DNA from 2 places in the Burkholderia sp. MSh2 genome. Region 2 is predicted to be linked to the other one. Evidence: riboswitches for the same ligand, from Rfam matches in the RefSeq annotation. Region 2 holds a riboswitch; the other holds the start of a gene.
The links. Region 2 has a riboswitch for cobalamin ahead of GQ57_RS04975 (TonB-dependent receptor domain-containing protein). Riboswitches for the same ligand answer to the same signal wherever they lie in the genome.
Positions count from the first base shown of each region.

Region 1 (3,722 bases), on a different contig from region 2:
AGTTCGAGCGCGGCGGCCGAGCGCGTGTTGCCGAGATGCCGGGCGAGATCGGGCACCTCCGGCTCGCCGAGCGTGCAGATCACGCGGTTGGCCGCCGGCAGCCGCGTGCGCGTGATGCCTTCGGCAACCATCTTCGCGTCGCACAGGATCGGCGCACCCGCCGCGAGCGCCGTCCGGCCCGCCGTGCCCGCGCCGGGCGAAAAACGCAGCGCGTCGACGACGTCGACCATCCCGCACGCGTGAATCACGCGCACCGCGAGTTTCTCGAGATCGGGCGGGATCCTCGACAGATCGGCCTCGGCGCGAATCGTCGCGAACGACTGGCGGTAGATTTCCTGCCCGTCGCGAATGTAGTCAAGCATCGGTGGTGTCCTGGCTGTGCCGCGCGCCCGTCAGTCGGGCCGCGGCCTGGTCAATCGTCAGATGGCGCGCGAGCGGGGCGCCGAGGCCCGCGGCGGCGTCACGCCGGTAGAGGTCGTACCGCGCGGGCGCGACCGCGACGAGCGTGTGCGTCGCGGGATGCGGCAACGCGCAGTGGCGTTCGCAGCCGGTCAGGTGCACGTCGACCGGATCGCCGAGGCGCGCGGCGAGCGCGAGCGCGTCGTGTTTCGTATCGGCGCGCGCTTTTGCGCAGCCCGTGCTGCCGGCGCACGCGACCAGCGCGGCCAGCGGGTCGGACGGCGCGCAGACGAGGCCGAGCGACGCGAGCGCATCGAGCGTGGCCGGCGCGAGGCCGTGCGCGACGCCGTGGATGAACACGCCTTGCCACGGCGTCATCGACAGCGTGCCGTCGCCGTCGGCCTCGGCCAGGGCGGCGAGCCGCTCCAGTTGCGCCGCGTCGAGCCGGCCGAGCACGAACTGCGCGCCGACGCTGCAATATGCGGCGTCGAGCGACGCACGCGCGCCGAAGCGCAGCGCGGCGTCGCAACGCGGTCGCCGCCAGCCGGTGAGCGCCGGATCGGCCGCGAGCGCAAAGGGCAGGTCGTGCTGCGCGCGTTCGAGCAGCGCCCGTTCGCCGCACGTGGCGAGCAGCGCGCGCATGCGCGTGACGTCGGCCGGCGCGAGATCGAGGAACGCGCACAGCAACGCGCGGACGAGCGCGGCGGCTTGTCCGGGCGCCACGTCGACCGACGCGGGTGGATCGCCTGCTTCGACCGGCGGGCAGCCGGCCAGCCCGGCGGCGATGCGCACGACGCCGTCGCCGCGACGCCATGCGGCGAGCCAGATGTCGTGCGGATGATCGAGCGCCGCGACCGATTCGCCGCCGTCGAGCTGGATCGCGAATTTTGGCGACAACTCGCCGCGACGCGGTTCGCGCGCCAGCAGGTCGAACAGCGGTGCGGCCAGCGCGCGGCTGTCGACGAGCGCGGCGGGATCGCGCCCGGCGAGCGGGCTGAGCATCAGGTTGCGGACGTCGTCGCTCGCGGCGAGCGCGGCGCGATCCGCGGCGGCGTCGACGCGCGGGCCGAGCCCCGCATCGAGCAAGGCCTGCGTCAGCGCGGCGGCGGCGCCGTCGCGAATGCCGCGCAGTTGCAGATTCGCGCGATTGGTCGCGTCGATCGCGCCGGAGCCGTACTGGCGCGCGGCAGCGGCGATCGCCCGCGCCTGGCGGGCCTCGAGCCGGCCGCCGGGCAGCTTGATCCGGCACAGTCCGCCGTCGGCGGCCGCGACCACGCGCACGAGCCCCGGGCACGCCGACGGGCGTACGGCGGGCGATGCAGGAATCGGAACGGAGGCGGAATTCAACGGGGCAGGCAATGGTGTCGCGCCGCGGTCGACGCATCGGTACACCCCGCCCGACGCCAACCGGCACGCTCGCACTTTCAGGCCGGCAGGTCTTCTGGCTGACAGGCCGACGCCGGCTCCCGACCTTCCCGGCGGAACCCGTGGCATGCGAGGGAGAGCGGCTCGCTGTCTACAGTTGCGGGGGCAGCCACAGCGGCGCGCGGCGCGCCCTGTGTTCCCTCTTCGGCCCCGAAGGGCACCGGCGAACGAACGGCCGTAGGATACCCGATTTTCGCACCGGCCCGGCATCGGCGATGCGCCCCGCAACCGCGTCGCAGCAAGGCCGGCGCCGGTTTCGCGCTGTCTCGCAAATGGTACGATTGGCGGCGCGGCACGAGGCCGCGCGCGCGCTGGAATCCGGCACCGCGCGCGCCCGGCAGCGGCGGCCGCATCGCACCGGCGTGCCGGTGGATCAACGCGCGGCGGCCCGGCGGTCGCGCATCGCAACAAACGGAACGGAATCGAACGATGGGGAAGGGTGCATGACGGCGTGGCTGACGATAGTGGGCATCGGCGACGACGGTTACGCGGGGCTCGGACGCAGCGCGCGGCGCGCGCTGCTCGACGCGACGCTCGTCGTCGGCGCGAGGCGCCATCTCGACATGCTGCCCGCACGGCTGCCGGCCGCGCGCGAGGCGTGGCCGTCGCCGTTCGATCTCGCGGGCGTGCTCGCGCGTCGCCCGTCGCCGGTCTGCGTGCTCGCGAGCGGCGACCCGATGCTGTTCGGCGTCGGCGCCACGCTCGCGCGCACGCTGTCCCCGGACGAATGGCGCGTGCTGCCCGCGCCGTCGTCGCTGTCGCTGGCGGCCGCGCGCCTCGGCTGGGCGCTGCAGGAGACCGGCGCGGTGTCGCTCGTCGGCCGTCCGCTCGCGACGCTCGCGCGACACCTGCTGCCGGGCCGTCGCCTGTTCGTGCTGAGCGCCGACGGCCGCACGCCGGCCGCCGTCGCGGCCGAACTCGTCGCACGCGGGTTCGGGCCGAGCCGCGTCAGCGTATTCGAGCATCTCGGCGGGCCGCGCGAGCGGCGTCTCGACGGGCTCGCGCAGGACTGGGCCGTCGACGAGACGGCCGCGCTGAACCTCGTCGCGCTCGACTGCCGCGCAGCCGCCGACGCGCCGCGCCGCGCACTGACGCCCGGCCTGCCCGACGACGCGTACCGTCACGACGGCCAGCTCACCAAGCGCGACATGCGCGCGCTGACGCTGGGGCGCCTCGCGCCCGCGCCGGACGAACTGCTGTGGGACGTCGGCGCCGGCAGCGGTTCGATCGGCATCGAGTGGATGCGCGCGCATCCGTCGTGCCACGCGATCGCGATCGAATCGCATGCGGAGCGGCAACGCTTCATCGAACACAACCGCGACGCGCTCGGCGTTCCGGGCCTGCAGCTCGTCGCCGGCCGCGCGCCCGATGCGCTCGCCGGCCTGGCCGCGCCCGACGCGATCTTCATCGGCGGCGGCGCCACGGCGCCCGGCGTGCTCGACGCGTGCTGGACGGCGCTGAAACCCGGCGGCCGGCTGGTCGCGAACGCGGTCACGCTGCAGGGCGAGATGGCGCTGGCCGCGTGGCGCGACGCGCACGGCGGCACGCTGACGCGCGTGTCGCTCGCGCACGCCGAGCCGCTCGGCCGCTTCGACACGTGGCGACAGCCGTTGCCGGTCACGCTGTACGACACCTGCAAGCCGGCCGCGGCCGATACGGCGGGCGCGCCGGCAACGCACGCGACGGACGCGTGATGCGCGACGAAACGCCCGAACAGCCCGCGCCGCTGCGCTTCGGCTATACGACCGGCAGCTGCGCGACCGCGACGTCGCTCGCGGCCGCGCGCCTGCTGCTCGCGGGGCACGCGGACGACGCGGTCGAGATCGTGCTGCCGAAAGGGCAGCACGTGATGATGCGGCTCGAGTTCTGCCGGGCGACGGCCGACGGTGCGGAAGCCG
Region 1 is NZ_JPGM01000081.1:5,848-9,569, reverse strand. It holds gene GQ57_RS33930 (precorrin-8X methylmutase) at 1-362, opposite strand, end outside; gene cobG (precorrin-3B synthase) at 355-1,746, opposite strand; cobalamin riboswitch at 1,814-2,004, opposite strand; gene GQ57_RS33920 (bifunctional cobalt-precorrin-7 (C(5))-methyltransferase/cobalt-precorrin-6B (C(15))-methyltransferase) at 2,268-3,518, shown strand; gene GQ57_RS33915 (cobalt-precorrin-5B (C(1))-methyltransferase) at 3,518-3,722, shown strand, end outside.
Region 1: it holds a riboswitch for cobalamin, as region 2 does, so the genes downstream of both, cobG (precorrin-3B synthase) here and GQ57_RS04975 (TonB-dependent receptor domain-containing protein) in region 2, are expected to answer to the same signal.

Region 2 (3,722 bases):
GGTTGCGGGATCAGCCAGTAGCGCTCCTCCCGGACGCCGTCGAACACGCGCTCGGCGAATGCGTCGGGCGTGAGGCCGTGCGCGTTCAGCATCGCGCGCATCGTGTCGACGAAGCCGCGCACCTCGGGCCGGTCGTGCGCGGTGCCGAACGGATCGTCGAAGATGCCCGAGTGCATGGGGCCCGGTGCGAGCAGCGACACGCCGACCGGCGCGCCGAGCATCTTCAGTTCGCCGTACAGCGATTCGGTCAGCGCGACCACCGCGAATTTCGTCGCCGAATACGGCGTCATCAACGGGCTCGGCAGGAATCCGCCCACCGATGCGGTGTTCACGACCCGCGCGGGCAGGTTGCGCTCGAGCATGCGCGGCACGAAGCTGCGGATCCCGTTCAGCACGCCGTGCACGTTGATCGCGAAGCTGCGCTCGAAGCGTTCCGGCGTGATTTCCCAGCTGAAGCCGGTGGCCATCACGCCCGCGTTGTTGAACAGCAGGTCCGCGCCGCCGAAGCGCTGCCAGGCCGCGGCCGCCAGCGCGTCGACGGCTTCCGGGCAACTGACGTCGGTCGGCACGCACAAGGTGTCGGTGTCGGTGTCGGTGTCGGTGTCGAGCGTCGCGGCGAATGCGTCGAGCTTCGCCGCGTCGAGATCGGCCAGCACGACGCGCATGCCGAGGGCGGCCGCGCGGCGTGCGAGCCCGCTGCCGATGCCGCTGGCCGCGCCGGTGATCACGGCGGTGCCGCCGTCGAAGCGAATCGTTTTCGTCATGTCGGTCGGAGTCCTGTCGGGTCGATGAAGGAAGCCGTGCGCGCGGGCCGTTCGGCCCGCGATATCCGCAGCAACATGCAACACCCGCCTCGTGTCCGCCTCGCCTGTTTGAACGAGATCGGGCGCCCGCGCCGCCAGCGCGACCCGGGCCAGCCGGTCGCACGGATCGCCGCGCACCCCGGGTTCGGCGGCGAGAAGGCGTTCCGCCGCGCGTTCGCCCGGTGGACGGGTGTCGCGCCGAGCCGGTTCCGGTGCGACCGAACGGCGGCGAACCGCCCCGTTTCGTCAGACATGAAAGGCGGCGGCGACGCACGATGAACAGGATTCCAACCGTTTTTTCCGGCAATGACGTTTTTTCGCACCCCTGCGCAACCGGACAATTGACGCGCCGGCGCGCCCGCCATTACCCTTGCGCGCTGATGGTTCCCGGAAACGGGATCAAATGGGAACGCAGGAGAGGCGGCGCCTCGAATCTGCGGCTGCCCCCGCAACTGTGAGCGGCGAATCCGTGCCACCGCATGCCACTGGGAAACCGGGAAGGCCGGCACGCATCGCGACCCGCGAGCCAGGAGACCTGCCATCGACCCGAGGTCCAAGCAGCCGCACCGGGCGGGGTGTCCCGATGCGCCAGGCGCCGCCGCTGGCGGTCGCCCGTTGCATGGACGGCCCGACCTCAGGATCTGCCCGATGTCCTCCGTTACCGCATCCGCTTGCGCGCCGCAAGCGTCGCACCGGCCCGCCGCCGGCGCGCACGCCCCGCCCGCGCGCCGTGCCATGTCGATCGCGTCCGCCGGCCCGCGCCGCGCCGACGCCCGCGACAGCAGCCTGACCGGCCCGGTCGCGCGATAACCCGCCCGATCACCGATAACAAAACCGGCGCTGCCCGCCGCCCGTTCCCGGTCGCCCACGCGCAGCCCGACAACAACGACAGCCTCATGAAGATTCGACACCTCCTTGCCACGTCCGCCGCGACCGCCCTGCTCTCGCCCGCCGCGCACGCCGCCGGCGACCTCGCGGCCTCGCCGACGGCCCCCGCCGCCGACGCCACCGACCTGCCGGCGATCACCGTGACCGACACGCGGCGGCTGCCCGAGTCGTTCGACCAGCGCTATGCGACGACCCAGGTGCTCACGCGCACCGATCTCGACCGGCTGTCGCCGAGCGACCCGAGCATCACCGAGGCGCTCGCGACGCTGCCCGGCGTGACCGTGTCGCAGAACGGCGGCCCGGGTTCGTCCGCGTCGGTCAGCATCCGCGGTTCGTCGGCAAGCCAGGTCGCCGTGTTCATCGACGGCATCCGGATCGGCTCGTCGACCACCGGCATCGCGCCGTGGTCGGATCTGCCGACTGAAGCGTTCGAACGCGTCGAGGTGATCTCGGGGCCGGCCGCCGCGTCGTTCGGCGCCAATGCGATGGGCGGCGTCGTGCAGCTCTTCACGCGCCGCGCCTCCAACCAGCCGAACCAGACGACCGTCTCGTTCGGCGGCGGGTCGAACAAGACCTTCGACACGCAGCTGCGCACCTCGGGCACGGTGCCGTCGACCGGGCCGCTCGCCGCGCTCGGCGGGCTCACCTACTCGCTGGGCCTGCACTCGTACAACACGGCCGGCATCGATGCGACGCAGCCCGTGCTGCCGTACCACGAGGCCGGCCGCAACCCGTACCACGCGCAGGATCTCGATGCGCGGCTCGGCTATGCGCGCGACAACTGGTCGATCTCGACGTTCGCGCTGTATCACCGGTCCGATCTGTCCTTCGACAACATCGGCTACGCAGACCGCCAGCTCGATCATCAGCTGACGACCGGTATCGCGTTCCACCTCGACATCACGCCCGACACGCAGTTCGACCAGTCGTTCGGTTATTCGAACGATCGCCAGTTCCTCTACGCAAGCAATCCGGCCGTCCCGACCGACCAGATCAATTCGCAGCGCATCAGCACGTCGACGTCGCTGACCCATCAGGAACGCGGCTTCCACCTGTTCGGCCTGCCGCTGTCGGGCGAGACCAAGCTGGCCTACGATTTCACGCGCGAGCAGGCGTTCCTGCCGATCGACATTCCAACCGGCGTGCCCACGCGCAACGATTCCGCGTTTTCGCTGCATCAGTCGGCAACGCTCGGCCCCGTGACCCTGTTCCTCGCGGGCCGTCACGAGATCATCGCCGGGCAGTCGGTGAACACCGGCAACGCCGCGCTGTCGTGGGCGATCACGCCGGTCTACACGGCGCGCGTGTCGTACGGCAACGGGTTCCGCCTGCCGACGTTCAACGACCTGTACTACCCCGGCTACGGCAATCCGAACCTCAGTCCGGAACGCAATACGTCGGTCGAGGCCGCGATCGACGCGAACACGTCGTACGGCACGTTCACGGCCGCGATCTACGACACGCGGATCACCAACCTGATCGCGTACAACCCGCTGACCTATTCGCCGATCAACATCGGCCGTGCGCATGTCAGCGGGCTCGACCTGTCGTACAAGGGGACGATCGGCAACTCGACGCCGGTGAGCCTCGCGGTCGGGCTCCTGAATCCGCAGGACGAGACCAACGACTCCTGGCTGAACCGCCGGCCGCGCCAGACGGTCAGCCTGAGCATCGACCACACGTGGGACGAGCTGCACCTGCACGCGCTGAGCACGGGCGCGTCGCTGCTCTACGGCGGCACGACGTTCGACGATCCGGCGAACATGACCTATCTGCCGTCGTATCTGACGGTGGGCCTGCGTGCGTCGTACCGGATCAATTCGCACCTGACGGTGTCGGCCACGCTGTCGAACCTGTTCGATCGCCAGTACGTGACCGCGTACGGTTACAACACGCTGGGGCGTACCGCGTTCGGGAAGATCAGCTATACGTTCTGACGCGTCGATGAAGAAGCCTTGGCGCGGCGCGGCAAGGCTTCGAACGGACAGCGGCCGCGCTGTCCGCCGCACGCGCCGGCCCGGCCAGGGTTTC
Region 2 is NZ_JPGM01000006.1:86,138-89,859, forward strand. It holds gene GQ57_RS04965 (SDR family NAD(P)-dependent oxidoreductase) at 1-764, opposite strand, end outside; cobalamin riboswitch at 1,168-1,360, shown strand; gene GQ57_RS04975 (TonB-dependent receptor domain-containing protein) at 1,700-3,628, shown strand.